DNA from 4 places in the Pantoea sp. At-9b genome. Region 3 is predicted to be linked to each of the others. Evidence: predicted binding sites of a transcription regulator. Region 3 holds the regulator's gene; each other region holds the start of a gene.
The links. Region 3 encodes PurR, which represses purine synthesis genes. Its sites were predicted from a motif close to CANGCAAACGTTTGCNTG; they were not measured.
Positions count from the first base shown of each region.

Region 1: the regulator PurR is predicted to act here: its motif matches at 4,643-4,660, upstream of PAT9B_RS01845 (nucleoside-specific channel-forming protein Tsx).
Region 2: the regulator PurR is predicted to act here: its motif matches at 2,234-2,251, upstream of PAT9B_RS01665 (NCS2 family permease).
Region 4: the regulator PurR is predicted to act here: its motif matches at 4,244-4,261, upstream of purM (phosphoribosylformylglycinamidine cyclo-ligase).

Region 1 is NC_014837.1:423,233-431,205, forward strand. It holds gene PAT9B_RS01825 (M20 family metallopeptidase) at 1-399, opposite strand, end outside; gene PAT9B_RS01830 (amidohydrolase) at 396-1,709, opposite strand; gene PAT9B_RS01835 (LysR family transcriptional regulator) at 1,826-2,728, shown strand; gene yjdN (VOC family metalloprotein YjdN) at 2,807-3,232, shown strand; gene PAT9B_RS01845 (nucleoside-specific channel-forming protein Tsx) at 3,538-4,404, opposite strand; gene PAT9B_RS01850 (HAMP domain-containing sensor histidine kinase) at 4,744-6,099, opposite strand; gene PAT9B_RS01855 (response regulator) at 6,096-6,755, opposite strand; gene PAT9B_RS01860 (helix-turn-helix domain-containing protein) at 6,920-7,288, shown strand; gene PAT9B_RS01865 (LysR family transcriptional regulator) at 7,395-7,973, shown strand, end outside.
Region 2 is NC_014837.1:373,802-381,774, reverse strand. It holds gene PAT9B_RS01670 (Na+/H+ antiporter) at 1-656, opposite strand, end outside; gene PAT9B_RS01665 (NCS2 family permease) at 796-2,145, opposite strand; gene PAT9B_RS01660 (glutathione S-transferase family protein) at 2,498-3,163, opposite strand; gene soxR (redox-sensitive transcriptional activator SoxR) at 3,213-3,689, opposite strand; gene soxS (superoxide response transcriptional regulator SoxS) at 3,773-4,201, shown strand; gene PAT9B_RS01645 (YjcB family protein) at 4,508-4,789, shown strand; gene PAT9B_RS01640 (ATP-grasp fold amidoligase family protein) at 4,843-5,793, opposite strand; gene PAT9B_RS01635 (polysaccharide biosynthesis C-terminal domain-containing protein) at 5,802-7,058, opposite strand; gene PAT9B_RS01630 (IS3 family transposase) at 7,585-7,973, shown strand, end outside.
Region 3 is NC_014837.1:1,862,000-1,869,972, forward strand. It holds gene cfa (cyclopropane fatty acyl phospholipid synthase) at 1-263, opposite strand, end outside; gene punC (purine nucleoside transporter PunC) at 573-1,775, opposite strand; gene punR (DNA-binding transcriptional activator PunR) at 1,886-2,797, shown strand; gene purR (HTH-type transcriptional repressor PurR) at 2,794-3,819, opposite strand; gene PAT9B_RS30570 (YnhF family membrane protein) at 4,105-4,194, shown strand; gene PAT9B_RS08550 (C40 family peptidase) at 4,251-5,039, opposite strand; gene PAT9B_RS08555 (Grx4 family monothiol glutaredoxin) at 5,403-5,738, shown strand; gene rnt (ribonuclease T) at 5,774-6,442, opposite strand; gene gloA (lactoylglutathione lyase) at 6,555-6,962, opposite strand; gene PAT9B_RS08570 (alkene reductase) at 7,059-7,973, opposite strand, start outside.
Region 4 is NC_014837.1:3,177,214-3,185,186, reverse strand. It holds gene PAT9B_RS14645 (DUF3274 domain-containing protein) at 1-45, shown strand, start outside; gene PAT9B_RS14640 (hypothetical protein) at 48-794, shown strand; gene PAT9B_RS14635 (hypothetical protein) at 843-1,607, shown strand; partial or broken gene PAT9B_RS14630 (hypothetical protein) at 1,656-2,416, shown strand; gene purN (phosphoribosylglycinamide formyltransferase) at 2,506-3,144, opposite strand; gene purM (phosphoribosylformylglycinamidine cyclo-ligase) at 3,141-4,181, opposite strand; gene upp (uracil phosphoribosyltransferase) at 4,423-5,049, shown strand; gene uraA (uracil permease) at 5,121-6,404, shown strand; gene hda (DnaA inactivator Hda) at 6,492-7,199, shown strand; gene arsC (arsenate reductase (glutaredoxin)) at 7,196-7,543, opposite strand; gene PAT9B_RS14595 (M48 family metallopeptidase) at 7,546-7,973, opposite strand, start outside.

The DNA.
Region 1 (7,973 bases), 1.4 Mb from region 3:
CAGGCCGTGTTCGGCCCAAAAGGCTTTGATGGCGAAGGCGGCAGCCATCCCCGCCGTACCCAGCAGGTTGTGACCGCAACCGTGGCCGTTACCGTTTTCCACCAACGGCTGCGGCTCAGGGCAGGCCGCTTTCTGGCTCAGCCCTGCCAGCGCATCGAACTCGCCCAGAATGGCGATCACCGGCTTACCGCTGCCGATGTTGGCGATAAAGGCCGTTTCGATGCCGCCTACGCCGCGCGCTACGCTGAAGCCTTCCTGTTCCAGCGCATCGGCCAGTAACGCTGAGGATTGCGTCTCTTCGAAGCGGGTTTCTGGCACATCCCAGATAGCGTCGCTGATGGCACTGAAACGTGCCTGATGCTGGTTAATGTAGTGGTCGATAAAGTCGTGGTGGCTCATGACTGGACTCCGAATTGCGCCTGATGCAGCGCCAGGGTGGCGAGGGTTTGCACCGCCACCGCCATGATGCCTTCATCGAAATCGAACTTCGCGTTGTGGTGGCCTGCTGCCAGCTCGCAACCGAAAATCACGTAGGATGCCTGACCGCCGCGCTGCTGTACGCGCTCCAGCATATAAGTGGCATCTTCGGAACCGGCCGCCTGTTTTTTGGTGTCGATCACTGAGTTGAACAGCCCCAGCGCTTCCGCCTGCTGGTGGATAAATGCCACCCACGGCTGACTTGGCGTGCAGCTACGTGCGCCACCCATCAGTTTGACCTCGGATTCAACACCGTACATCGCGGCCGCACCGGCAATCACGCGCAGCGCCTGCTGATAGATATCGTCGTTCACCTGGTTGCTGACGCCGCGTGTCTCCACCTTCATCAGTGCAGTATCTGCCACCACGTTGCGGCCAGTCCCGGCCTGCAACACGCCGACGTTAACGCGTGCCACGCCGCCGCTATGTTGCGGCAGATTATGCAGCGCCAGCGTGGCCTGAGCCGCAGCCAGCAAGGCGTTGCGTCCCTCTTCCGGGCGGCCACCGGCATGGGCACCGACCCCGGTGAATTGCACGTCGAGTTTGGTGGTGGCGAGGAAGCTGTCACTGCCGCAAACGATTTCGCCAGCAGGCACACCGGTGCCGAGATGGATGGCGGTAAACAGATCCACATCATCCACCACGCCCGCAGCAACCATGGCTTTTGCACCGCGCACCCCTTCTTCAGCGGGCTGGAAAATCAGTTTGATGGTGCCGCTTAACTGGTCTTTCATCGCCATCAGCACATGCGCGAGGCCGAGACCGATAGTGGTGTGGCCGTCATGACCGCAGGCATGCATCATGCCTGCATTACAGGAGGCAAAGCCTTCACGTTGCGGCAGGTGATCGGCGGCGGTGCTTTCATTGAGGTCGAGCGCATCCATATCGACACGAAAGCCCATCACCGGACCTGGACGACCGGTTGCCAGGGTGGCAACAATGCCACAGAAGCCGCCCGAGAAGTGGCTGAGCCACTGTGGCAACGCCCCTTGCTCCAGCGCGCGGGCTTCCTGTGCCGCCAGTACCGCGGGTGCCGGTAGCCCCATGCGTGCATCGGCATCCACCACGTCACGGCCCAGCTGCAACTGATAACCCAGACGGTGCAACTCCTCGGCAACCAGGGTGGCGGTGCGAAATTCCAGCCAGCCCGACTCGGCAAACTGATGCAGGTCGCGTCGCCAGCTTTGCATTTGCGGCACCAGCGCACTGACGCGGTCGGAAAGGGTTTTCATCGGCATATCCTTCATGTTGGTTTTTTATGCATTATCCCGAATCTACACAATGGTATTGGCGCGCATAAGATGCGAATATCTTGTGCCTGATAAACAACGGTTATCACTGAGTTACTATGCCTGCTAACTTAAAATTGCATCAGCTCCGCGCCTTTGTGGACGTAGCTCGTCAGGGCAGTATCCGCGCGGCCAGCCGTCTGTCAGGCGTATCACAGCCTGCGCTGACTAAATCGATTCAGGAACTGGAATTGGTACTGGGGGCGCGTTTATTTGAACGCCGCCATCAGGGCGTTACCCTGACCGATATCGGTGATAACTTTTTTCGCCATGCCAGTCTGGTGCTGGAAGAACTGCGCGTGGCGCAGGAGGATATCCAGCAACGGCTGGGACTGGCGGGTGGCAGGGTGAATATTGGCGTGGGTGGCAGCATCGCGCGTACCGTGATGCCGCAGGTGATCAATCATTTTCACCGCGAATATCCGCTGGTGAAAGTCCGTATTGTTGAAGGTCAGCTGGTGGCGATGGTGCACGAGTTACGTCAGGGAGAGCTGGATTTCACCATTAATACTTACGACCAAAGCCATCTCGATCAGGAACTGACCTACGAACGACTGATGGAGCGTGATTATCAGGTGGTGGTGCGCAAGGGGCATCCGATGGCCCATGCGCGCTCGCTGGCGGAGTTGCAGCACTGCGACTGGACCATGCCAACGCCACAGGGCAGCTATTATCGGCTGCTGCACGATATGTTCGGTGAGCGCGGGATGGCACCCAAAATCGTCGTCACCTGCGAAACCTTTATGGCCTGCACCAGCCTGGTGGCAAAGACCGATTTCGTCAGCATTATCTCGCGTGATGTGATTGAAGACCCGACTCATGGCGGCCAGTTGGTGGCGCTGGAGCTGGATGATCCGTTGCCCAAGGCGAATTTTTACCTGATTCAGCGTAAAGACACGGCGCTGACGCCGATGAGTGCCTATATGGCGCAGCTGTTTCGCCGCTATTGTCAACAAAGGTAAGAGTGCGGCCTGGCTCGCGTCCTGTTTTGCAGGTAGCCACTACACTTGGCATCGGGCGTTCACTGTGGAGAACAGACCATGCAAATTACACCTTATTTGTTTTATGACGGGCGCTGCGAAGAGGCTATTGCATTCTACCTTGAGGCGGCTGACGGCGAGTTGCTGTTTAAAATGACCTTTGGCGATATGCCGGAAATGGAATCTACCGACGGTTGCCCGTCTGGAATGACCTTTCCGCCGGAACATATCATGCACGCACATCTGCGCATCGGGCAGGGCGAAATTATGTTGAGTGACGGTAATCGTGAGGCGCATTACAGCGGCTTCGCGGTGAGTCTCTCCACGCCGGATGAAGCACAGGGTAAACGTTGGTTTGAGGCGTTATCTGCCGGTGGTCAGGTGACGAAAAGCTGGGAGCCGACGTTCTGGGCAAATGGTTTTGGTATGTTCACCGATAAATTCGGTGTGCCGTGGATGGTGAATGCGTATAAGCCACGGATATGACTGCAATTTACCCTCACCCTAACCCTCTCCCGCAAGCGGGAGAGGGAACAGATCGAGCATGGTGTGCTATCTCTCTCCCGCAAGCGGGAGAGGGAACAGATCGAGCATGGTGTGCTATCTCTCTCCCGCAAGCGGGAGAGGGAACAGACCGAGTATGGTGTGCTATCTCTCTCCCGCAAGCGGGAGAGGGAACAGATCGAGTATGGTGTGCTATCTCTCTCCCGCAAGCGGGAGAGAGAGCAGATCGAGCATGTTGCACTACCTCCCTCTCCCGCTTGCGGGAGAGGGCCGGGGTGAGGGTTAGGTCAGAAGTTGTAACCCACAACCAGGTAGTAACCCCAGCCGGTTGATTTCACTTCAAACGGACCGTTGCCAAAGTTCAGCTCCTGGCCATCCGCCCATTGTCCACCGTTGTGGAAATAACGCGCCACGGTAGAAACGTGCCAGTGGTCGTAGTTCAGCGACAGAATGTGGCTGGACGCGATCGAGTTGCTGGTACGGGACGGACCGGTTTCGTCACGCAGATCGGAACCCCAGTCAAAGTTGGTGAAGCCGATATAGCTCAGCTTACCGCCCCACAGTTCGGTAATTGGCACAAAGTATTTCACTTTGAAGCGATAACCATCCCAGCTGTTTTCGTTCGCCGCACCGTAGTTCTGCCACTGGTATTTGGCGTACACGTTCAGTGACAGGCCAACATCAGAATGGGTGTCGATATCGGTGCCCAGACCCATGTACCAGGTGTTCTGGCGCTGCGACGCGTTGCGACCCATGTCGTAGATGTAGTTGTTGGCAAAATACCACTCTTTAAACGGACCGAATGCCAGGCTGGTGCCGGTCAGCTTATCGATGGAGAAACGCGGCTCAATTTCCATGAACAGCGGCGAACCGTGGTCGAAAATGCCGTTAGCGTTGCTGTTGCCCAAACCGAAGAAGTTGGTCAGATCGGCGTAGCCGTAGAAATCAAACCAGTCCTTTTTGGCAAAGGCTTCGTATTCCAGATACACATCGTTATTAAACTGTGGTCCGAAACGGGTGTGGTAGCTGCCGACGACGTTGACGCTCTGGTGCCACCAGTCGGAGAGGTATTGCGGGTTGCTGTCTGCTGCTTGCGTTGCGCCGGTCCAGCTGCTGGCCAGTAAGGCCCCTGCTATCAATGCTTTATATTTCATTATCGTTAACCACATGCTCGTGATCGCCGCAAAAATGCGCGATCGGTGTCAGTCGATCCCAGGGGTGGGCGGTGAATTGTTTTAAGCCGGTCTGAGCCGCCGGTTTTTAAAGCTCGCGTAGGGTGCCTGTAACAGTCCGATAGAAAATAGATTTTGATCACGTTTGTCAAAAAGTGTTGCAATTCCATTCACCAAAAATGTGAGTTATGTCACATAAATGTCATGAATCGAACGGAACCCCGCAACCGTTTACGTTGTCGCGTTTGTCGCAGAACGTTCAGAATGGGCAAATAGCATAACGGCGCGAGGCAGCGCGCCGTTATGGATGAGGATCAGGCATTAAGGGAGGGTGACACGTACCTGCAAACCGCAAATTTTACCCTGCGGATTCAGGCAGTTTGACAGCGCAACCTGGATACGGTTTTTTTGCGCCACGCTACGGACAATGGACAATCCGAGTCCACTGCCCTGCGCCTGTACATCGGGCGAACGGGTAAAGCGGTCAAACGCGCGTTCAATAAAGCCTTCCGGCATACCCGGCCCGTTATCAACAATATCCACCACGGTGTGGTTGCCGACGCGATGCAGTAGCACATCCACCAGACTCCCTTCAGGGGTATGCAGCATGGCATTGCCGATCAGGTTGTCAAACAGACTGCGTAAATCAGAGCGGCTGGCCTGGATACGGTAATGGGTGGTGCCGTTAAAACCGATATCGATGCCACGCTTATCGGCCACCACCATCAGCTGTTCAATGCTCTCCTTCAGCAGGTCTTCCAGCTCAATATTTTCTACCGTGGCGACCACCGACTGATCTTCCTGGCGCGAGATGTTCAGCAATTGCGTCACCAGATGGCGAGTACGCGTGACACCCGCTTCCAGCTGATCAAACTGGCGACTGGCCTCACCCGGCTGAATATGCTGCCGCAGGTTTTCCAGTTGCAACGTCACCGCCGTGACCGGTGTCCGCAACTCATGTGCGGCATCTTCGAGGAACTGTCGCTGTGATGACCAGGCGGCGCGCAGTTTATCAAGCAGGGAGTTATAGGCCGCGACCAACGGCAGGATTTCGTCAGGCAGGCCATCCGGCGGTACGCTGTCGGGATGCAGCGTCTCCTGGGCGGCAATCTGGCGCGATGCCACGCGTAAATCGCGCGTAATGGCACGTACCACCAGCCAGATCACCAGCAGGGAGAGCGGCATCATTAAAATCAACGGAATAATGGCGGATAGCGCGCGTTTTACCATCACGCTCTTCATATAGCCGATGTTGTAGAGCACCTGAATGGAAGCGATTTCACTGCCGGGTTCACCGGGGCGATTGAAGACGCGCCAGTCGCAATCTTCACAGTCCCCGATTTTGACGTCACTCCAGCCCTTTTTCGTTTGCAGCGGCGCATTTAACTCCGGCCAGGAACTGGCGCGTAGCTGGTCATTGTCATCCCACAGCTGCACCACATAGGCGCTTTTGAGCTTGTCGGCGTTGAGCATCAACGGCATCAGCGCGGGGATGCGTTTGCTGCTGGCCCAGGCATCGGCGATCTTCGCCAGCTGATCGTCTTTCATATTGCCGATCATGTCGCCGTAGCAGCTGTAAAAATAGGAGGTGACACCGCCGATCATCGCCAGATGCATAACCAGCAGGGTAGTCAGCAGTTTGTTACGTAAGGAACGCATAAAGGTGAAGGGTTTCATATTGCAGGGACTCGCCACCCCAGGCCGCGCACGTTGCGAATCACTTCGTTATCCAGCTTGCGGCGCATGCCGTGAATTAAGACATCAACCGCATTGCTGGTCACTTCTTCGCCCCAGCCGTAGATGCGGTTTTCCAGTTGTTCGCGCGACAGAATGGCACCCGGACGCTCCAGCAGCGCATAAAGTAGGGCGTATTCACGTGCGGTAAGTTGCTCGCGCTGCCCTTTGTACAGCACTTCACGCGTCATCATATCGAGCTGCACGTCGCCGCTGCCTAACAGGGAATCCGCCGCACCGTGACGACGTCGGGTAATCGCTCGCATTCGCGCCAGCACCTCTTGCAGATCAAAGGGTTTGAGCAGGTAATCATCGGCACCACTGTCGAGACCCTGGACGCGTTGGGCAACGGTATCCCGTGCGGTGAGCACCAGCACCGGCGTCATATCGCCACGGTTGCGGGCGCGACGCAATACATGGATGCCATCTTCACGCGGTAAACCGAGGTCGAGCAACACGCAGCTGTAGCCGCCTTCGGTCCAGGCATTGGTGGCAAACACCCCATCGCGTACCCAGTCCACCGACCAGCCTGCGGCCTCCAGCGCCTGCTGCAAGTTAGCGCCAATCATTTCATCATCTTCAACCAGCAGCACACGCATGATGTCCTCCCCAATGTATGAACAAAGTGTAGCGCTGGAAAATTAGCGCAGAATTACACCCGTTTTCCCCTTTGCTAATTCTGCGCTAATTTTCCGCTAATTAAGGGATAAATTTAACGCGCTAAAGTGGCTTCACTGGACATCACGTCGTATCAGGAGGAGCCATGAATCAGAGTCAATTTATCCGTAGTTTGCTGGACTGGATAGAAGACAACTTAGGACACGATTTGCATCTGGATGAGGTAGCACGCCGTTCCGGGTATTCCCGCTGGCATCTGCAACGTCTGTTTCGACAGCACACCGGATTTTCACTGGCCGAATACATTCGCCAGCGCCGGTTGACGGAATCGGCGTTGACGCTACTGAACAGTGATGAGGCGATCCTGCAGGTGGCGATGAGCTACGGCTTCGACACGCAGCAGGCTTATACCCGCACCTTTAAAAACTATTTTCGTGTCACCCCGGGTCAGTTGCGTCGTCAGCGCCGCGTTGAACCGGATCGTCTGCTGTTTCCGCTGGCGGTGGCCAGTTGAGTCGCTTACCTGATTTCCCGTCGTCCTGTCGTCGCGGGAAATCAGGTGCTATTCCGCACTAATCCTTTTAAGCTGCTGTTCTCCCTTACTCTGCCGGTTATGGACAATGGACAACAGCGACAATCTCACCGCCATGATGCTGTTTGCGCGCGTGGTGGAACGGCAAAGTTTCAGTGAAGCGGCCCGCACCTTGGGTGTATCCAAATCCTATGTCAGCCGTGAAATCGCCCGGCTCGAAGTCCGTCTCGGCATCAAGTTATTGCAGCGCACCACGCGCAAAGTGGCGCTGACGGAACTGGGTCAGGCCTATTATCCCTTTTGCACCCGTCTGCTGGATGAAATGCATCGTGCCGATGCGTTTGTACAGCAGGTGCATCAGTTGCCGACCGGCAATGTGCGTTTGCAGGCACCGGTTACCTTTGGTTGTCAGTGTGTGGTGCCGACGTTAAACCGGTTTATTCGCCGCCATATCCATATCAATGTCGATCTTGAATTGACCGATCGCGTCAGTGAAGACCCTGCATGTCACGCGGATGTGGCGATTGTCATTCGTGCGCGAGCGCCGGAAACCCCTGATTATCGCGAATTGAGCACCATCGACTGGGGCTTATACGCCGCCCCGGATTATCTGGCCGCCCATCCGCCTATCGATCATCCGGAAAAACTCACCCGCCACGATCTGCTG
Region 2 (7,973 bases), 1.5 Mb from region 3:
GCCGGGTCATCACCGCTCCAGCGGCTCAGCAGACGCAGAGAACGGCCATACAGCCAGCAGACCGCGACACCGGCCACCAGGCCACCGACCGCGACTTTGAGGAATTCGACGCTGGCACCGCCCCAGGTGAAGACCATGGTGCCCATCGCCACGGCGACTGCAAATTTGAGTGACACCAGGCCAGATGCGTCGTTCATCAGGGCTTCGCCCTGCACAATCGACATGATTTTTTTCGGAATGCGCCCTTCCCCGACGATCCCGGACAGCGCCACTGCATCGGTCGGTGACAGCACCGCCGCCAGCGCAAAAGCCGGAATCAGCGGGATACCCGGCACCAGCCAGTAAATCAGATAACCGATACCCACCACGGTGATCAGCACCAGCACCAACGCCAGCCCGATGATCTCGCGTCCGTGATGCAAAAATTCGTTAATCGGTGTTTTCCAGCCGTCAGCGAACAGTAACGGCGGAATGAACAGCACCAGAAACAGTTCAGGATCAAAATCGACATGCAGACCAAAGGTCGGCCAGGCGAGCATTGCACCGGCAGCGATCTGCACCAACGGCAGCGGGATTTGAAACGGCAAGATGCGTGCCGCAACGCCAGACAGCGACACAACCAGTGTCATGATGAGAATGGTGAAGAAGATTTCCATGCTTTCCTTAGGCGAATCATTTTCGTTAATGCGATGTTGGAGCAACGGAAAGTGTAAAACAAAATGCCGCACGACTGGGAAACCGGTCGTGCGGCAAGGCAAGGAAAGCGAATAATTCGGATTTCAGGAAAATTTCAGGTCAGATGGCCCAGCCACCGGCGTAAAAAGCCACCAGTGCCACAGCAATCACCACCGTACCGATATTCAGCTTGCGCCATTCACCGGCAAACAGGCGGCCAATCACCAACGCGGCGAAACCGAGCATAATGCCGGTCACGATGTTGCAGGTCAGCACGATAAATACCGCCGTCAGCAGGCCAGACATGGCATCGACGAAGTCCTTGAAATCGATTTTCGCCACGTTGCTCAGCATCAGCAGACCGACATACATCAGCGCCGGTGCGGTGGCATACGCCGGCACCAGATACGCCAGCGGCGACATAAACAGAATTACCAGGAACAGCAGACCCACTACCACCGCCGTCAGGCCGGTTTTACCGCCCGCCGCCGTACCCGCCGCCGATTCGATATACACCGCTGCCGGGGAAGCCCCCACCAGACCGGCAAACAGACTGCTGATGGAGTCGGTGGTCAGGGCGCGGCCACCATTAATGATCTGGCCCTCTTTATCCAGCAGATTGGCCTGACCGGCCACCGCACGGATGGTGCCGGTAGCATCAAACACCGCCGTCATCACCAGCGCCAGCACCGTTGGCAATACCGCCGGTTTGAGCGCACCCATGATATCGAGGCTGAACACCAGCGACTGGCCGCTGGCATCTTTCAGGCTCGGCATGGCAAACAGCCCCTGGTATTTCACCGCCGGGTCAAAAATCAGCCCAACGATCGAGATCGCCACAATGGTCAGCAAAATGCCGCCGGGAACACGACGTTTTTCCAGCCCGAAGATCGCCGCCAACCCCACCAGCGCCATAATGACCGGGAACGAGGCAAAGTGGCCCAGCTCAACCGGCAGACCCGCCGCCGGATTTTTTACCACCAGGCCGACGCTATCCGCAGCGATCAGCAGCAGAAACAGGCCGATACCGATACCGGTACCATGTGCAATACCCATCGGCAGGTTACGCAGAATCCACGCACGGATGCCGGTAACCGAAATCAGGGTGAACAGCAGGCCCATCAGGAACACCGCGCCGAGCGCCACCGGTACGCTAATGTGCTGGCCGAGTACCAGACTAAACGCGGTAAATGCCGTCAGTGAGATCGCACAGCCAATTGCCATCGGCAGGTTGGCCCACAGCCCCATGATGATCGAACCGAAACTGGCGACCAGGCAGGTGGCGACAAACACCGCCGTCGGCGAGAAGCCCGCTTTGCCGAGCATCCCCGGTACCACGATAACGGAGTAGACCATCGCCAGGAAGGTGGTTAACCCCGCCAGCACTTCCTGACGCACGCTACTGCCGCGTGCTGAAATATTGAACCAGCCGTCCAGTTTTCCACCGGCCGGGCGAGATTCGCCAGACATAATTAATCCTCTGAATTTTTTGTGTTGTGAGTGGCCGCGCGACTGACGTTTGCCTGCCATCCTGGTGCACGTTTCTCCACTGAGAAACAACGCAAACGTTTACGTAGTCGCGTATTTCTGGTCGTAAAAAGGGGAACACAGAAAAAAGGCAAACGATTATCCGGTGATTGGCCTGAGATTTTCAACTGCTAATCTACATAGATACAGGATAATCCTCATTGCATAACAGAAATGCAACGTAGTTCCGCTGCCTCACCGTTTGCCAGATGCAACGGAAAGGACTGGAAAATCTAGGGATTTCCCCAGTGACTTTCGTTGCGCAACCAAGTGATAGCCGGGTTGCGCAACATGATTATTGGCTGAAATTGATCGGGCCACCCTGCTCAATCGCCCGCTGCCAGGCGGCACGCTGTTCCAGTCCCTCCAGCCAGAGCTGGCTGGCGGGCATATCACGCAGGCCAGAGCGGGCACGCATCGCCAGCAGCGGAAAACTCATCTGAATATCAGCGATGCTAAAACGATTGCCCGCAAAATATGGATGCTGACTCAGGTGATGTTCAATCACATCACCATGTAAGGTCAGTTGCTTATTGAGCCAGGCTTTCTGGATACCGGCACTGAAAGCCTTACCCGCCGGACGTAACAGCCAGGGCACCGGTTTTTTACCCAACTGTCCAAACACCAGCTTCATCACCAACAACGGCATCAGCGACCCCTCGGCATAGTGCAGCCAGTAACCTGCTGCAATCTGCGCATCCTCATCAGACAGCTTCAACCGATATTCGACGTCATATTTGTCGGCCAGATATTCGAGGATCGCGCCAGATTCCGCCAGCACGCGATTGCCATCGGTGATCACCGGAGATTTGCCCAGTGGATGGACTTTCTTCAACGAGTCCGGTGCCAGCAATGTGCCTTCACGTTGGTAACGTTTGATCTGATAAGGCACCGATAGCTCTTCCAGCAGCCACAGCACCCGATGTGAGCGCGAATTTTCAAGATGGTGAACGGTGATCATCATGGCTTCCTGACCAATGGTTTGACCAGTAAGTATAGATGATGTCACCTCAGCGTTTCTGCTCGTCCTGTTGCGGATCGAGTAAAACCGCCCCTGAACCTTGCTCGCCTAAACGGTCGCCCGGGTTGCGGAGTGGGCAGTCACGCATCGACAAACAACCACAGCCGATACAACCATCGAGATCATTGCGCAGTCGCGTCAGGGTTTCGATACGTTTATCCAACTCTTCACGCCAGTGCTGTGTCAGCGCATCCCATTCCTGGGTCGACATGCGTTTATTGGCGGGCACATGCATCAAACTGTCGCTCACCGTCGCGAGAGGAATCCCTATGCGTTGCGCGATTTTAATGATGGCCACCCGGCGCAGCACATCACGGCTATACCGCCGCTGATTACCGTTATTACGCGTACTGGAGATCAATCCTTTGGTTTCGTAAAAGTGCAAAGCCGATACCGCCACGCCGCTGCGCTTCGCCACTTCACCCGGTGTCAGCACCGGTTTCGGGTAGTTGCGTTCTTTTTTCATTTGGCTCTTTACCTCAAGTTAACTTGAGGAATTATACTCGCTCCCCATTGAAACTTCGAATCTCTACTCAGAAGGATGTGGTTATGATGCAAGAGGAAATCATTCATTCACTGACTCACTGGATCGATCAGAATCTGGATAAAACCCTGTCGATTGATGAAGTAGCGGCTAAATCAGGTTATTCCAAATGGCACCTGCAACGTATGTTCCGTACCGTGACGAAACAAACGTTGGGGGGTTATATCCGCGAACGTCGCTTAACGCTGGCCGCTGAGGCTCTGCGCCAGACGCAACGTCCGGTATTTGATATCGCTATGCAGTACGGTTACGACTCACAACAAACCTTTTCCCGCGTTTTTCGCCGTCAGTTTTCGCAAACGCCGACCGCGTATCGCCACACCATGCGCCGTCAGGCGATGATCCAGCGTCCACGCCTGGTGAGCTTTGATTGCAGCGAGAATATGGCCAGCTTTACCCAGCGTACCACCGGCGAGTGCTGCCCGGTGCGCTAACCCTGCCTGCGCGCCCCGAGCGGGCGCTCCCTGCCTTGCTTAAAATCGCGCGATAAATCGCGCCGCTACCTCTCTATGCGTCATGCCTGATTCGCGCGGTGTTTCTGCCGATATCGATAAAATTTTTTCTACCATACCAGGTATAAATTTTGTTCAAAGTTTCAAATCGGGTGATATAATGTGACCCAAGTCACAGTTTAATGCGTAGTTCGACGGCCTGAAGGGCCTCCCTGACCTTCCTTCTCTGCCGCCAGTGATGTCCGTCGAATGTCAGGGATGTTACTGATTCATAGAGGTTCGTTGCAGATGGCTACTTTAACCACCAGTCTTATCGTTATGCGCTGGGAATTGCTGAGCGCAGTAATGATGTTTTTCGCCAGCACCCTGAAAATTCGTTTTCGTCAGAACAGCCACCATGTGATGGCACTGATGTGCGGTGGAATCGGTCTGGGTATGTCCTGCTGGTTTGTTACCGGCCTGATGGGGATCACCCTCAGCATGGAAAATCTGCATAACTTCATGGAAATTTCCAAGAATGCCTTTGTCGAAGTGATGAGCCAAACGCCAGCCGACTGGCCGATGCCTTAATCGCTGCCAATAAAAAACCCCGCATCGCGGGGTTTTTTATTTGCTGTGTGATTTCAAACTTTCTTCAATACGGCCGGGATGTTGACATCCGCTACCGTTCCATCCGGTGTCTGCGCACCAAGACGGTCCTGAATCCACATATCACCCATCATCTGATTAAGTCCACGATCCAGCCCGGTGACCATCCCGGCTCCCGGCGTAAAGGTCAGTTCACCAAAATAAACCTGCTGTTCGTGGATATACCAGTCAACGCGCACATAATCGAAATCACTTGCCAGCTTCTTACTCAGCACTAACGCGTGTTGTAACGCGGCCATTTGCGGCGAAATATCCAATCCGGTATCACGAATCTTATGGTAGGCATCGTTTAAGTTGTTCACATAAAAATTCATAGAAAGCAATGGATTACATCGATTATAAATCACCTGAAGCACATACTCGAAATTGCCATCACGTTTATTGAACATGTGGAACTTGTAATCAACCGGCACGTTTTTCCCGTCACCAATGTACTTTTCCACCAGAATGCGTGGCTTGATGTAACGGTAATGAATCTCACGCGCCTCATCCGCATAGTCTTTTTTCAACCAGGTCTGGCATTTGCTGATGATCTGCTGCTTCTTCAACGCATCCGGCTCGTCTAACAGGATCTCGACCATATTCGAACCGTGATTCGGCTTGATCACCGTATTCTTCCAGCTTGCCATCGTATGCAGCGTATGGGGATCACTGGTTTCATACACCAACGGAATCAGATACTCACTCCCTACCTTCTCAGCAATGTAATCGCGCACCGAGTATTTATCCGACAGGCGACCATAGTTCAAATAATCGCCATAGACAAACTTGCGATACAGCACCTTCTCATTAAACACCTTGGGCTGACGCAAATTCGGTAACCGACGAAATCTACGAAAGTAGTACAGACGGTCCTGGTAAGCCCAGGGCATTTTTTTGATGAAATACCGCACACTTCGTCTGAGTTCATCTTTCAACTTGAGCATATCTAACCTCATTTGTAGGTTTTGTAGTTGAGCGAGGAAACTTGAATCTTAAAAATGGCGCCATTTCTGAAGAAGTAATTCATTACCGTCAGGGACAGAAGTTCGGTAATGAAAACGCTCCAGGCGGCCCCCATGATGCCGTAGCCCTGGATCAGCCACCACGAAAGCGGCAGACTGATGGCCATCAAGCAGATAATTTTTCTAAGCAGATAATTAAATCCTCCTTCCTTGACCATGTAGCGATACGCCACCGTTCCCATCGCCGAAAAACTGGATGCTATCGACAACACCGTAATAAGACTTCCCGACTGCGTGTATTCGTGACCGTACAAAGCAATGATGATTTTTTCGCCACATAAGGCGATGACGAAAAGCAAAAGCAATGAAACACCCAAAACATAACCATTCAGGCGCGCCGTCAACTTGTTGGCAACCTCACCGCGCTCCCGGAAGATTTCTGAAAAGCTGGACGTGATAATGGCTAACGGGATGAAGGTCCACGATGCCGAAATGGTGTTGGCGGCCGCGAACAAGCCCAGCTCACGCGCCGAAGCGATCCCCACCAGAAACATCTGCGCGGTTTTCACCTGTACCGAAATAAAAATACTGGAGATCGCCAGCGGCAGACCGGCATAGAGCAGATAACGCAGGTAAGGACCGCGTTTACTCCGTGCGGGTGCCTGTTCCTGATTTTCGCGGTAAAAGTTGTAGCGTTTGATGGCATAGGGAACCAGCGTAACCACCACGATCGACAACGTCAGCCAAATCGGGTTAAGTCGAAACCAGGCAATGGCAAAGCTGATGGAGAAACCGAGCAACAGGCCGATTGAATTCGCAATGGTATTGAGCCGGGAAGCCAGACGTGCGTTGTTATACACACTGAACGTGTCCTGCGTAACAAACACCGAGGCGATAAACGAGGCCAGGGCAAACGCAAGGAAGTTTTCCTGCATGTTGTACCAGACCCAAATCAACACCGGCACCGAGGTCAACACCAATAACGCGAATCGCAGCGTGCGCGCTACGTTCATCAGGCGCACACCTTTCGGCTCACTCTTGCTGATGGTCTTGAACAGTATCGTTTCGGTGCCAAACATCGCTACGGTCTGCACCATAGAGAACAGTGAGGTGGAAAACGCCATTTGACCAAACACCGTTGGGCCAAAGGATTTTGCCACATAGGAAGTCACAAATATGACGCCGAAAACCGAGACGATCTTCTCAGACATCATCCAGGCGGCATTTGACATTACGCTTAATTTCATCAACTCGTCCTTAGTATTACTTACTACAACTGCTTTCGGTACAACGTCCTTGAAAGAATTAAACAAGCGCTAATTGGGCCTGACTTAAATTAATAACTTCAAACCATGCTGGTCCGAAAAAGGGGACTCGCATCAGGATTCTGACAATGAATTCAGGATAATTCTGATTAAATCCGGCGCGAAACCCAGTGGATGTAACCGATTCCAGTCAAAATAATGACCAAAAAGTCACTGGCATATCCTGTCTTTTTTGCAAGCAGGTTATGCCGTTTTTTCAATGAATGTATAATTTTTCCGCATTTGGGATGAAATGAATCTATATCAAAAACCCAACACCAGGAAGGCGTTCAATGGCAATCAGAATAAAATAAGACTTATCCCATGATGATATTTATTCTAAATATCTTAATTTAACCCTCGCAATTCTAATCGCGCACTTTAATACTGCATTAATAGTGTTCTTGCAGTACCAGATATTAATACAGTAATTCTCATCCACTAATTGATAAGAAAGGTAATAGCATTTATGAGAAAGTCACGATATAGCGAAGAGCAAATCACAAATGCCATTAAAGCTTCTGAAACAGGAGTGAAAGTCAGGGAGATTTGTGAGGAGCTTGGCATTTCCGAAGCCACTTTCTATAGCTGGAAGAAAAAGTTCTCTGGCCTCTCTTCTGAGGAGGGAAGAAGAATCAAAGAGTTAGAAGACAAGCTCCAAACACTCACCCGCGAGTTGCAGGCGCTTAGCTCTGATAAGGAGATGCTGCAAAGCGTACTGAAAAACTTCTTTACCACCAATGAAAAACGCCAGGCTGTTAACTTCCTGCAAACCACCTTCGACATAGGCACACGTCGCAGTTGCCGCTTGCTGGATATTAGCCGCAGCGTTTATCACTATCCCTCAGGTACGGATAA
Region 3 (7,973 bases):
AATTGCTGATCCAGATGATGCTTCAGTACGCGGTGGAAAAACATGTCGAGGCTTTCACAGTCCCACCAACCATCCATATAGCTTTCACCCAGGCCCAGTGAACCTTCTTGCAGGACCCGTTTAAAAAAATCCGGATGCTTAACCTGAATATCCCAGGGGCGAGTGCCATTAATGGCAATATCAGCCCGTTCCAATAATTCATGGGCGATACGAAACCAGTGGTTTTCTTCAAGGCTCACTTCTTCTATACACGATGAACTCATAGCTTCTCCATCACCTTTCCGATTTCAACCTGAGAAAAGAATAGTCAATTTCTCCAGGCTTGTGAGAGAACTCACGGAAAATCCGTGCGCCAGATATCCGACGTTTTACAGAGGTATGAATCTGAATAGAAATGTCTGGCACAACACCGCGGGAGAATATCGTGCAGACGCCATCCCAGCGACAGAGTCGCTTAATATTAATACAATTATGTTATTGATTTGTTACAGAAATGCTGACCCACGCAGTATATGCTTCCGTGGGTCAATGTTCAACGACTTATCGTTAGGTTGCTAACTAAAGTCGTTGCCTCAGTGATTATCTTCGCAGGCTAAGGAGTTGTGAGCAACATCACTTTGTGCGTTTGCGGTTCGTTGCCAGCCGAAACCGGCCCAGGCGAGTGCAACGGTGGCAAGCATCACCAGGCTGGTGCTATGCAGCGCTTGCTGCAATCCAGCAGACACCACCAGACTGGCTACAAAGCACAATCCAAGTTGCAGCAGATTTTGCAACGAAGCGGCCTTGCCGGTCGCCTGAGGGAAGGGCAGCAGGGCACTGGCGACCACAATCGGATAGATTGCGCCGTTTGCCAGCGCCATGCCGCAGAACGGCAACAGCAATGCCCACAGCGCCGGCGCGGAAAATTGCGCCACCGCAAACAGGCCGAAGATACTCAGGCTGTAGATCACCAGCAACCACGGCAGCAGTTGTTTCCCCTGAAAACGATTGAGCAGTGCACGGCAGCCGAACCCGCCGATCAGAAAGGCGATGGTCTGCGGCACGTAGCTCAGACCAATATCCGCCGGAGACAACCCTGCATCGGCGAGGATGAAGGGAGAACCGGTCAGCCAGGCGAAAAAGCTGGCGGAACAGGCGGAGTAAATCAGCACGTTGCCGCTATAGGTGCGTGACGCCAGCAGCGCCAGCCAGCCTGGCTGGGAGGTCTGGGCGGTTGGTGTGCGCACGGGATTGGTCAGGCGCAGAGTGCCGATCAGCAAGACCAGGGTGACGATGGTCAGCAGCAGGAAGATGCTGCGCCAGTGAAAATGCCCCATCAGCCAGGCTCCGAGTAACGGGGCGAGCGCCGGTGACAAGGCAACCAGCGGCATAATGGTGGCAAAAACTTTGTTGGCCTGAGTTTGGGGATAACGATCGACCACCAACGCCTGCCAGCTCACGGCCGCCGCGCAGACGCCGACTGCCTGCACAAAACGCAGCGCCAGCATCAAACGAACGTCAGTCACCCACAACATGCCGAGACAGCCAAGGGCAAAGATCACTAATCCCGCCAGCAGAATCGGTTTACGACCGAAGCGGTCAGACAGCGGTCCCCAGAACACCTGTGCACAGGCAAACCCACCAAGGAACAGGCTCAGGCTGGCACTGATGGTACCCGGTGCGGTGGCAAAATCCTGCTGCATCGCACCGAATGCCGGCAGGTACATATCCGTAGCAAGAAAGCCCAGCATGCTGAGTAAAGCAAGGTAAGGCAGAAATCCTTTTGATGACAACATTGGTAATTCTCTTTAGACAGGTTGAACGCGGAGGAGTGTAAAAGCGTGCGCCGGGCTTTGTGAAACGCTAATATTTGCGCGTTGCTATCAAAAAATTTGCAGGCAGAAAAATGTGGTCTGAATACGCGCTTGAAGTGGTAGATGCGGTGGCGCGCACCGGCAGTTTCAGTGCAGCGGCGCAGGAGCTGCATCGGGTGCCTTCTGCCATCAGCTATACGGTACGTCAGCTCGAAACCTGGCTGGCCGTGCCGCTGTTTGAACGTCAGCATCGGGAAGTGGTATTGACGGCGGCAGGGGAGCATTTTGTCCGTGAGGGGCGCAGTGTTATCAAAAAAATGCTGGCGACGCGGCGACAGTGTCAGCAACTGGCGAACGGCTGGCGTGGGCAGCTCAGTATCGCGGTAGATTGTATTGTGAAGCCGCAGCGTACCCGGCAACTGGTCAGGGATTTCTACCGTCACTTTCCCGACATGGAGCTGATTATCAGCTATGAGGTGTTCAATGGCGTCTGGGATGCGCTGGCGGACGGGCGGGTTGATGTGGCAATTGGTGCGACCCAAGCGATCCCGGTCGGTGGACGTTTCTCGTTTCAGGATATGGGGGCCTTGAACTGGCGCTGTGTGGTTAGCCCCGAACATCCGCTGGCGCAAAGCGCACGGCTGGACGACGAAACGCTGCGCGCCTGGCCTTCGCTGGTGTTGGAAGACACCTCGCGGGCGTTGCCGCGACGTATGACATGGACGCTGGATAATCAGCGTCGGCTGGTGGTGCCGGAATGGGAAACCGGCCTTGACTGCCTGCTTGCCGGACTCTGCGTCGGCATGGTGCCGGGCCATTTAGCCCGACCGTTGCTGGATAGCGGTGCACTGACCGAATTAGCGTTACCCACGCCATTCCCGGATAGCCCGTGTTGTGTCAGTTGGTCGGAACAACGCAACTCACCGGCATTAGGCTGGTTGCTGAGCTATCTCGGTGATGCCGAAACGCTCAACCAGGAATGGCTGAGCGAAACGGAGGCTTAGCGACGATAATCGCGGAACGGGCCGTCAGCGACGGAACGGCGTTCAATCAGCGTGGGCTGAACCTCAATGGTCTGGGGTTCTTCACGCTTACTGGTGATGCGATCCAGCAACATCTCCAGGGCTTTTTCACCCAGTTGAGCTTTAGGCTGGTGCACGGTCGTCAGCGCCGGAGTGAAATAACGCGCGTTGCGCACATTGTCATAGCCGATCACGGAAATATCCTGCGGCACGCGCAGACCCATCTCATCCGCAGCGCAAATCGCGCCCATCGCCATGATATCGCCGCCGCAGAACACGGCAGTCGGACGTTGCTTCTGATTGAGGATCTGCTGCATCGCCTGATAACCGGACTCCGGTTCGAAGTCGCCCTGCACGATCCAATCCGGCCGAACGTTGATACCCGCTTCATTCAGCGCTTGCATGAAACCCGCATGGCGGCCACCGCCGGTGTTACGTTCCATTTGCCCGGGGATGGCACCAATGTCGCGATGACCACGTTCGATCAGATAACGACCCGCAAGATAGCCGCCCTGGAAGGCATTATCCTGCACCGTATCAGTGAAGTCGCCGCGCGATGCGCCCCAGTCCATCACCACCATCGGGATGTTGCGGTTCTCTTCCAGCATGGTCAGCAGGTCATCAGGGTACTCAGAACACATGACCAGCAGGCCATCGACGCGTTTCTGCGCCATCATCGACAGATAAGCGCGCTGTTTTTGCAGATCGTTATGCGCGTTGCCAAGGATCAGCGTGTAGCCACGGTCGAAACAATGGTTCTCCACTGCTTCGATAATCTCGGCGAAATAGGGGGCTTCGCTGGAGGTCGCCAGCAGTCCCAGCGTTTTGGTGTGGTTGACTTTCAGGCTGCGCGCCACGGCGCTGGGCGAGTAATGCAGCTCTTTGATCGCTTCCCATACGGCGTTACGCGTCTCTTCCGCGACAAAACGCGTCTTGTTGATGACATGCGAAACCGTGGTGGTGGAGACACCGGCGCGTTTCGCCACATCTTTAATTGTTGCCATGAAAATGGTACTCCCGGGCTTATCGCAACTAACTGATAAGTATATTGTTAAACGTTTGCGTCTGCTAATGGTTTTACGCCCCGATTTTCGGGGCAAATGGCGAAGAAAAAGACCTTAACACTCAGTCAATAACACTTTAACTTGCCGCAAACACAGCGTGCGCAAAATCTGTTGCGCAACGAAAGGCGGCGATTCTAGCAAGCTGGCGCGGATAAGACGAGATTTTTGCCGGGGGCTGTGACAAAATTACGATAACCCTTCAATTAATGTGACTAAGGAGTTGTGATGAGTACCGACCTGAAACTGGCGCTGTTTACCACTGTGGGCGCGCTGTTAATGATTATCGTGTTCAGCTTCACCGCGATCCTTCATTAATAAAAAAAGCCGGATCTGAAAAATCAGTCCGGCTTTTTCTGCTCGCGGGCGGCGGGTTAGCGGATGGTTTTGGGCGTCATCATCCGGCGAGCGCCAACATAATGTTTCAACCAGTAGTCCTCACCCAACGCACTGATCTGAATGTCTTTACCGGTACGCGGTGACTGGATAAATTTGCCATTGCCGAGATAAACACCCACATGATCAGCGGTGCCGCGATGATTGATGCGGAAGAACACCAAATCGCCTTTCTCCAGCATATCGCGCTTAATCGGTGCCGCATCGCGCAGATGGTACATTTCGTTGGCGGTGCGGGGGAATTTGTATTTGACCAGATCCTTGTAGGCGTACCACACCAGGCCACTGCAATCGAAACCGGTATGCGGTGAGGTGCCACCCCATTGATAAGGCTTGCCAATCTGCCCCATCAGTTTGTTCATGGCGGTTTCACGGGCTTTCTGATAGCGCTGACGGTGGGAGTTGCTCATCTTGATGGTGGTCAGATCGCCGCCATCATCCTGCTTCTCCGCTCTTTTGGCGGTGCGCTGGTGGCCATATTTTTTAGACGGTGACTTCAGCAGAGATTTTTTGCTGCGGGTGGTTTTGTGCAGCGCCGTTTCCGTTTTCGGCTGTTTTTTCAGTTTTAGCTTCTGAACACTGGTGGCAAGACGGGATTTCTTCGTGCTGGTTTTTACCGGACGTCGTTTGCGACGCTCATCTTCACGCGCACTTTTCTTCTCTGCGTTATGCAAACTGGCATTGATGGGCGCATGCGGTGACGCAGAAGCCACATTAAAAAACAGTTGGGCGAAAGCCAGCATAAAAAGCGTAATGAGTAAACGCATAGTCCGGTTACAGGTTAAGCAGTCTGAAGAAAACAGCCTGCGGCTATGTTAGAAAAATCTGATCAATGATCAGCGCCGAGATGATTCTAATCCAGTTTTTTTCCAAAAGGTAAGGCATTTTTCCATTAATCTGTTAGCAGAGTTGATATGGGGCAAAAATGAGCGATTTCAGCTGGTTAACCCAGCAGAAATATTGCTAATTATTAATCGGTTCATGCTTATTCATGATATGAAAATGTTATTTATGGCACTGGAACTTAACAAACATGGCGATTGATGTGCCCGGACCGCAAAATCCCGTTTTCAGTGCGGGGGTGAAGTCGCTACAATAAACAAACACGAAGTGAGGAATTAAGGAAGGCAATAATGAGTACTGTTGAGAAAATCCAGCGCCAGATCGCAGAAAACCCGATCCTGCTGTACATGAAAGGTTCGCCGAAACTGCCAAGCTGCGGTTTCTCTGCACAAGCGGTACAGGCTCTGTCTGCCTGTGGTGAGCGCTTCGCGTATGTCGACATCCTGCAAAACCCGGACATCCGTGCTGAGTTACCAAAATTCGCCAACTGGCCGACTTTCCCGCAGCTGTGGGTTGATGGCGAGCTGGTCGGTGGTTGCGACATCATTGTAGAGATGTTCCAGCGTGGTGAACTTCAGCCGCTGATTAAAGAAACTGCTGAGAAGTATAAAGAAGCAGAATAAAAGCGAAGGCCGACAATTGTCGGCCTTTCTTTTGGTCACTCGGCGGCGTCTTCTTCCGACAGGTCGTCGCTGTACGCCAGTGGCCAGCCTCCCAGACGCTTCCAGCGGTTCACCAGTTCGCAGAACAGAATGGCGGTTTGTTCGGTATCGTACAGGGCAGAATGCGCTTGAGTGCTATCAAAATCCATCCCTGCCGCCTTACAGGCTTTTGCCAACACTGTCTGACCTAACACCAGCCCACTCAATGCGGCGGTATCGAAAGTAGCGAACGGATGGAACGGATTGCGCTTCAGACCCACACGTTCTGCTGCGGCCATCAGGAAGTTATGATCGAAGGTCGCATTGTGCGCCACGATAATCGCACGGTTGCAATGGCTGTCTTTCATCCCTTTGCGCACCATCTTAAAAATGGCATGCAATGCATCATACTCGCTCACCGCGCCACGCAGCGGGTTGCTGGGATCAATCCCGGTAAACGCCAGTGCTTCCGGGTTAAGAATCGCGCCTTCAAAAGGTTCAACGTGGAAATGCAGCGTTTCATCGCAGTGCAGCCAGCCGTCATCATCCATCTTCAAGGTGGTGGCCGCGATTTCTAACAGGGCGTCGGTTTTGGCATTAAAACCGGCCGTTTCGACGTCGATCACCACGGGATAAAAGCCGCGAAAGCGTTGATGGAGAGCGTTTAAGGCGTTCGATTCAGACATCAGGATCTCATAGCAATAAAAGGGCAGCGCGCATTATGGCAAAAATCGCGGGAGGGTGCAGCAGCAGAGGAGGGCCAGCCTGTAAAAGTCCAGGCTGACCGGGCAAACAACGTTAGTTGCCGATGCCGTGTCCGGCATGTTTGTTCTCGATCAGCTCAATTTTGTAGCCATCGGGATCTTCAACAAACGCAATCACCGTGGTGCCGCCTTTTACCGGACCGGCTTCACGCGTCACTTTACCACCGGCATGGCGGATGCGATCACAGGTGGCAGCAACATCATCCACACCCAGCGCGATATGGCCATAGGCGTTGCCAAGATCATAACTCTCCACGCCCCAGTTGTAGGTCAGCTCGATCACTGCACCTTCGCTCTCTTCGGTGTAACCGACAAAAGCCAGCGTGTATTTGTATTCCGTGTTTTCGCTTTGACGCAGCAGACGCATGCCCAGCACACGGGTATAAAAGTCGATGGAACGCTGTAAATCGCCAACGCGTAACATAGTGTGAAGTAAACGCATAACATCCTCTTTTAAAAAGCACAAAGGCTAAGTATAGCGAGTTAACGCTACGAAAAAACAGCACTGCCGCACATTGGCGCGGCAGTGGGGGAGATTTTACAGGGTCGGGTAATCGGTATAGCCTTCCGCACCACCGCCGTAGAAGCTTTCCGGGCGTTGTGGGTTAAGCGGCGCATCTTGTTGCAGACGCGCCACCAGATCCGGGTTGGCGATAAAATCGCGGCCAAAGGCCACGGCATCGATCAGGCCACGCTGAATCAGGTCATCCGCTTTTTCTACGCTATAGGCACCGGCACCGATGATCACGCCGGGGAACAGGGCGCGCACTTTCTCACGGAATGCATCGCTGTAAGGCTGACCGCCTGCCCAGTCTGGTTCTGACAGGTGCAGATAAGCGAGTTTACGTTTACCCAGTTCAGAGATGTACCACAGCGCGGCGGCTTCTTCATCCGGGCCATTTTCCAGGTTCTGGAAGGCACCAATCGGTGAAATACGGATACCAATACGGTCTGCTGACCAGTTGGCAATGGCTGCGTCGACCACTTCCAGCGCGAAACGACCACGTTTGGCAATCGAGCCGCCGTATTCATCGGTACGCTGGTTTGATCCCGGTGCGAGGAATTGGTGCATCAAATAACCGTGTGCAGAGTGCAGCTCCAGCAGATCAAAATCCGCTTCACGTGCGTTGGCGGCTGCCTGGCCAAAATCCGCCACAATCTGCTGAATTTCAGCAATGCTCAGTGCACGCGGCAGTGAGGTATCTTCACGATAGACGCTGCCATCGGCATGGCGCAGTGAGGTGCGCGTACCCGCAGCCAGCGCTGAAGGCGCGACGGGCGGCAGGCCATTGGGCTGCACGCTGTTATGCGAGATACGGCCGGTATGCCACAGCTGAACCGCGCTATGTCCACCCGCACCATGAATGGCTTCGTTAATTGCTTTCCACGCGGCAATTTGTTGCTGGGTATGCAACCCCGGTGCACCTGCATAGCCTTTCGCCTGGAAAGAAAT
Region 4 (7,973 bases), 1.3 Mb from region 3:
AATTATTTGGATCTCCCCTCAACGGGTCACAAAATGGTGTTTTAATGATGCTGAAATATGTAAACGGAATTACATCAATGGTGCTGATTATTGCTCTTTTTATGTTGAGTGGATGCCAGGGGTTCTCGTTAAAAACACGCCAGAAGCCGGTGCAGGTGGTATACCGTTTTGACGATCACCGCTGGCTGGAACTGAAAGGTTATAATTGTCAGGGAGAACTCTGGTTTGTGGACCGGGAAAGGGGAATTCGCAGTCAGCTCTGGTTTCAGTTTTACAGGATTTTTACTAAGCCCTATATCAATGCCTCAGAACGCTATATTGCAGTACCCAGTTGGGGTATGACAGGAGTAATGAGTATTTCAAAAGATTACGGGAGGACCTGGCAAACATCTTCCATAAATGGCGAAGAAGATAACGGTTTTAATGCACCAAACTACGACAATATTGAGTCCCTGACTGTGGTCAATGACCAGGGTTTTCTGCTAACCAAACAGGGCCGTATTTATATGTCTTCCCTGCCTTTCGATGATCCGCGTCTGCAACCTGGCGGGACAGGCATTGATTATGTTGTGGAGTTCAGGGGAAGGAAAATACCGCATCATATCGATGCTATACGTCCGGCTGAAGGCCTGGATACGTCATTGTGGGGGCGGGACTATATCGACCCACGCATTTTACATCGCTCGGTAAAACAGTATTACACCAACTTCCAGAACCTACCCGACCGTATTCCTGAAGTTAAAAATTATCAGGGCTGGACGCATATGAAGTGCGATCTGAATGCCGGACTCTGAATAGCATGAAGAGGAAAGCTCGTTACAGGAAATTAAAGGAATAAAAATATGACCAGGGATGTTTTCAGCCTGAAACGTTGGCGAGGATTTACTGCAGCGCTCACCTTATCTGTGGTTTTTATCATCACCGGATGTCACGGCCTGTTCGCTAAGCCACGACAGAAGCCGGTACAGGTGGTATACCGTTTTGACGATCACCGCTGGCTGGAACTGAAAGGTTATAATTGTCAGGGAGAACTCTGGTTTGTGGACCGGGAAAGGGGAATTCGCAGTCAGCTCTGGTTTCAGTTTTACAGGATTTTTACTAAGCCCTATATCAATGCCTCAGAACGCTATATTGCAGTACCCAGCTGGGGTATGACAGGAGTAATGAGTATTTCAAAAGATTATGGCAGGACTTGGCAAACCTCTTCCATAAAAGGTGAAGAAGACAATGGTTCAAATGCACCTGGCTATGAAAATATCCAGTCCCTGACCGTGGTTAATGACCAGGGCTTTCTGCTGACCAAACAGGGACGCATTTACATGTCCTCCCTGCCTTTCGATGATCCGCGTTTGCAACCTGGCGGGACAGGCATTGATTATGTTGTGGAGTTCAGGGGAAGGAAAATACCGCATCATATCGATGCTATACGTCCGGCTGCAGGCCTCGATACGTCATTGTGGGGGCGGGACTATATCGACCCACGCATTTTACATCGCTCGGTAAAACAGTATTACACCAACTTCCAGAACCTGCCCGACCGTATTCCTGAAGTTAAAAATTATCAGGGCTGGACGCATATGAAGTGCGATCTGAATGCCGGACTCTGAATAGCATGAAGAGGAAAGCTCGTTACAGGAAATTAAAGGAATAAAAATATGACCAGGGATGTTTTCAGCCTGAAACGTTGGCGAGGATTTACTGCAGCGCTCACCTTATCTGTGGTTTTTATCATCACCGGATGTCACGGCCTGTTCTCTAAGTCACGCCAGAAGCCGGTACAGGTGGTATACCGTTTTGACGATCACCGCTGGCTGGAATTAAAGGGATTTAATTGTGAGGGCGCATTGTGGTTCGTTGATCAGAAACGGGGTATTCGCAGTGAAATATGGTCTCAGTTTTACCGGATATTCACCAAACCCTATATCAATGCATCAGAGCGATATATAGCCGTTCCCAACTGGGGGGAATCGGGATTTGTTGTATCCAAAGACTACGGAAAAACCTGGCAAAATGCGTCAATTGAAGGCGAAGAAGATAATGGATCTAATTCTCCTAATTATGATGACATCGTTTCTGCAACGATTGTCAATGACCAGGGTTTTCTGCTGACCAAACAAGGTCGCATTTATATGTCGTCGCTGCCCTTTGATGATCCGCGTCTGCAACCTGGCGGGACAGGCATTGATTATGTTGTGGAGTTCAGGGGAAGGAAAATACCGCATCATATCGATGCTATACGTCCGGCTGAAGGCTGGATACGTCATTGTGGGGGCGGGACTATATCGACCCACGCATTTTACATCGCTCGGTAAAACAGCATTACACCAACTTCCAGAACCTACCCGACCGCGTACCCGAAGTAAAAAACTATCAAGGCTGGACGCATATGAAATGCGACCTGAATGCCGGGCTCTGAAAGTAGCGGCGCGATTTATCGCGCGGTTTTCACCGTACAAAAAAACAGCGCGATAAATCGCGCTGCTCCGGGATCGTGCAAGTATCACATCAATCGTGGGCATAGCCCTGCGGTGGCAGCGGTTGACCATCCAGCCAGGCTGAATTCTCGCGCATCTGCAAACGTCCTTCTACAAACCAGCTAATCACCAGCGGATAGATGGCATGTTCCTGATGCTGCACACGGGCAGTAATCTCTTCTTCCGTATCATCGGCAAACACCGGTACGCGCGCCTGCAAAATAATCGGTCCGCCATCCAGCTCATCGGTGACGAAATGCACCGAGGTGCCATGCTCTTCGTCGCCATTTTCCAATGCCTGACGATGAGTATGCAGGCCGGGATATTTCGGCAGCAGGGAAGGGTGGATGTTGACCAGACGATCGTGATAATGCGCGACAAATCCCTGGCTGAGGATACGCATATATCCCGCCAGTACTACCAGATCCGGGGCGTAAGCATCGATCTCCTGCATCAGCTGGCGATCAAAGGCTTCACGGTCAGCAAACTGACTGGCGGCCAGCGCATGCGTCGGAACACCGGCTTCCTGCGCACGGGTCAAACCCAGCGCTGCGGCTTTATTACTGAAAACGGCAGCGACGCTGCCGTTAATACGCCCGCTTGCGCAGGCGTCGAGGATGGACTGAAGATTGCTACCGTTACCGGAGATCAGTACAACCAGTTTTTTCATGGGTTGATGACCACACGCTCTTCAGAGTCAGAGGCTTTGATCACACCGATTTTCCACGCCTGCTCGCCTGCGTCGGTCATCAGCTGTACTGCTTTATCAGCTTCAGCGGCACTCAGCGCGATCACCATGCCCACACCACAGTTAAAGGTGCGATACATTTCGTGACGGCTGACATTACCGGCCTGCTGCAACCAGTTGAACACGGCCGGCCACTGCCAGCTGCTCTCTTCCAGCACCGCCTGGGTGTTGTCCGGCAGTACGCGCGGAATATTTTCCCAGAAGCCGCCACCGGTCAGGTGCGCAATCGCGTGCACATCGACCTGTTCGATCAGGCTAAGGATGTTTTTCACGTAAATGCGGGTCGGGGCCAGCAGGTGGTCAGCCAGCGGCTTACCTTCCAGCTGTTTGGTTTCCGGGTTGGTCTGGCTGACTTCGAGGATCTTACGTACCAGCGAGTAGCCGTTGGAGTGCGGGCCGCTGGAACCCAGCGCGATCAGCACATCGCCATCCTGCACTTTCGAGCCGTCGATGATCTCGGATTTTTCCACCACGCCAACGCAAAAGCCGGCCACGTCGTAATCTTCACCGTGATACATACCTGGCATCTCTGCGGTTTCACCGCCAACCAGCGCACAGCCTGATTGCAGACAGCCTTCAGCGATACCGGTGATCACCGAGGAAGCGGTGTCGACATCCAGTTTGCCCGTCGCATAGTAGTCGAGGAAGAACAGCGGCTCCGCGCCTTGTACCACCAGATCGTTCACGCACATCGCCACCAGATCGATACCGATGCTGTCATGGCGCTTCAGATCCATCGCCAGACGCAGCTTGGTGCCGACGCCGTCGGTGCCGGAGACCAGCACTGGCTCGCGGTATTTCTGCGGCAGCGCACAAAGCGCGCCAAAGCCGCCCAATCCACCCATCACTTCCGGGCGGCGGGTCTTTTTCACTACGCCTTTGATGCGGTCAACCAGAGCGTTACCAGCGTCAATATCAACACCGGCGTCTTTGTAGCTGAGAGAGGTCTTGTCGGTCACTGCGGAATCCCCACGCGAGTTGCGGTTGGTGGTTAAAATAAAGCGGCGTAATTCTACCAGCGCAGGCAAACGTTTGCGAGTCCCATCTCACGCCACCTTTGCACGGCACCGCTTTTTCGCTAATCCTTAATCTCAGATCGTGGAAGGCGTTGTATTGACCAATGACATATGGCGCAGCGGGAAAAAGGCGGTATAATCCCGCGATTTTTTTTTAGCTCAACTCAATTCCGGGAGAACAATCATGAAGATCGTGGAAGTCAAACACCCGCTGGTCAAACATAAACTGGGCCTGATGCGTGAGCATGATGTCAGCACTAAGCGCTTCCGCGAACTGGCGTCAGAAGTCGGCAGCCTGCTGACCTATGAAGCCACTGCCGACCTGGAAACCGAGCGCGTTACGATTGAAGGCTGGAATGGCCCGGTTGAAATCGAACAAATTAAAGGCAAAAAAATTACCGTCGTACCGATTCTGCGTGCGGGTCTGGGCATGATGGAAGGGGTGCTGGAGCACGTACCCAGCGCGCGTATCAGCGTAGTCGGCGTCTACCGTGATGAAGAGACGCTGGAGCCGGTACCGTACTTCCAGAAACTGGTCTCCAACATTGAAGAGCGCATGGCGCTGGTGGTTGACCCGATGCTGGCGACCGGTGGCTCGATGATCGCGACCATTGACCTGCTGAAAAAGGCCGGTTGTAACAGCATCAAGGTGCTGGTGTTGGTGGCGGCACCGGAAGGGATTGCCGCGCTGGAGAAAGCGCATCCGGATGTTGAACTCTATACCGCTTCAATCGACAAGGGCCTGAATGAGAAGGGATACATTATTCCTGGCCTCGGCGATGCCGGTGACAAGATTTTCGGAACCAAATAAATAAAGCAGCCGGCCAGAGAGTCGGCTTTTTTTTGGCAAAAATGCACTACACAACTCAAGGGGATCACTGAATGACTCGTCGCGCCATCGGCGTTAGCGAACGACCGCCGCTACTTAAAACCATTCCACTCAGTCTGCAACATCTGTTCGCCATGTTTGGCGCAACCGTGCTGGTGCCGATTCTGTTCCATATCAACCCGGCCACAGTGCTGCTGTTCAACGGTGTCGGTACACTGCTGTATCTCTTTATCTGTAAAGGGAAAATCCCGGCCTATCTCGGCTCCAGCTTCGCCTTTATTTCTCCGGTATTGCTGTTGCTGCCGCTGGGCTATGAAGTGGCGCTCGGTGGCTTTATCCTCTGCGGCTTCCTGTTTTGTGTCGTCGCGCTGATTGTGAAAAAAGCAGGCACCGGCTGGCTGGACGTGATGTTCCCCCCTGCGGCAATGGGGGCGATTGTTGCGGTGATCGGCCTTGAGCTGGCGGGCGTGGCGGCCAACATGGCTGGTCTGCTGCCTGCTGAAGGGACTGCACCTGATAGCACCACCATCTTTATTTCGATGGTAACGCTGGGTGTTACCGTGTTTGGTTCGGTGCTGTTCCGTGGCTTCTTCGCCATTATCCCGATCCTGATCGGTGTGCTGGTGGGTTACGCACTCTCTTCCTTTATGGGAATCGTTAACTGGTCGTCGGTTGCGAATGCGCCCTGGTTTGCCCTGCCGACTTTCTATACTCCGCGTTTTGAGTGGGCGGCGATGTTGACCATTCTGCCTGCGGCGCTGGTGGTGATTGCTGAGCACGTCGGCCACTTGGTAGTGACGGCGAATATCGTGAAAAAAGATCTGATCCGCGATCCGGGTCTGCATCGTTCTATGTTCGCCAACGGCCTTTCCACCATGATCTCCGGTTTCTTTGGGTCAACGCCAAACACCACTTACGGTGAAAACATCGGTGTTATGGCGATCACCCGCGTCTACAGTACCTGGGTGATCGGCGGGGCGGCAATCCTGGCGATTTTGCTCTCCTGCGTGGGCAAACTGGCCGCCGCGATTCAGGCCATTCCGGTGCCGGTCATGGGCGGTGTGTCGCTGCTGCTGTACGGGGTGATCGGGGCTTCCGGTATTCGTGTACTGATTGAATCCAAAGTGGATTACAACAAAGCGCAGAACCTGATCCTTACCTCAGTGATCCTGATCATCGGTGTGAGCGGTGCCAAGGTGCATATCGGTGCCGCCGAGCTGAAAGGCATGGCACTGGCAACCATCGTTGGTGTGGCGCTTAGCCTGATCTTCCGCGTAATCAGCCTGTTACGTCCTGAAGAAGTGGTGCTGGATGCTGAAGAACAGCGCCATTCCTAAGCGCGTTTGCCGGGCAGGGAAGCCCGGTTCATCTCTGGCAAGGATCGTGATAGACTTGCCGCGTTTTCTGCCCGTTCATACGCTGAGGTGCTTCTGAACACGCCGGCACAGCTTTCATTGCCACTTTACTTACCTGATGACGAAACCTTTGCCAGCTTTTGGCCAGGGGAAAACCCGTCCCTGTTAGCCGCACTTCAGGGTGCGTTGGTGCAGCAACACGGCAGCTATCTCTACTTCTGGTCCCGCGAAGGCGGTGGTCGCAGCCATCTGTTGCACGCGGCGTGCGCCGAGATGTCGGCTCGGGGTGAGGCGGTTGGCTATGTCCCGCTGGATAAACGCACTTGGTTCGTGCCGGAAGTGCTGGAAGGTATGGAACATCTGGCGCTGGTCTGCATCGATAATATCGAGTGTATCGCCGGGGAGGCGGAGTGGGAGATGGCGATTTTCGATCTCTACAATCGCATCCTGGAAATCGGTAAAACGCGTTTGCTGATCACTGGCGATCGTCCACCGCGTCAGCTCAATCTCGGACTGCCGGATCTGGCATCGCGCCTCGACTGGGGGCAGATCTACCGTTTACAGCCGTTGTCGGATGATGACAAATTGCAGGCGATGCAGCTGCGAGCCGGGATCCGTGGCTTTGAATTGCCGGAGGATGTCGGGCGCTTCCTGCTGAAACGCCTCGACCGCGAAATGCGGACTCTGTTTGACACGCTGGACCGGCTGGATCGCGCCTCCATCAGCGCACAACGCAAACTCACCATTCCTTTTGTCAAAGAAGCGCTGGGGCTTTAAATAATCTCCAGTACCGCTTCCGGCGGGCGGCCAAGACGCGCCTGTTCACCTTTAATCACAATCGGGCGTTCAATCAATTTGGGATGCTCGACCAGCGCCTGTATCAGCTGATCCTCGCTGAGACCGGGTTCGGCTAACTCCAGCGATTTATACAGATCCTCTTTGCGACGCATCAGTTCGCGTGCGCTCGTCATACCCAGTTTTTTCAACAACGCTTTGAGCGTGGGCGCGTCTGGTGGTGTTTCCAGATACAGCACCACTTCCGGCTGCACGCCTTGCTGTTGCAGCAGCGCCAGAGTTTCGCGGCTCTTGCTGCAACGTGGATTATGATAAATGGTCACCATGATTAAGATCCTTTTTGATACTGTTGGAAGCGTTTTTGCAGCTCACGGAATTGGTCGATGCGTGCATCATAACGAGCCTGTTTCAGGCTGCCGAGCGGCACCTGGGCGCTGGCGCTGCTCAGTGCTCTGATCGCCTGATCCATCTGACCATTCAGCGCCAGCCCTTCTGCGCGTGCCGATAATTCTTCATCTTGCAAGCCCTGGGCCGCCGATGCCTGTGCCAACAGATCCCAACCGTTCGGATCGTTCGGGTTTGACCAAGTGTAACGATGGAGAATGCGGCTGGCGTTGGCCGGTTGTTTGGCCTCAACGTAGGCATTGGCGAGGTTAATCTGGATCACCGGATTGCTGTTGCTGCCTTTGGCGCTGCTCAACAGATTGATGGCCTGCTGCGGCTGATTCAGGCCAATATCGATGTCGCTCATGATAT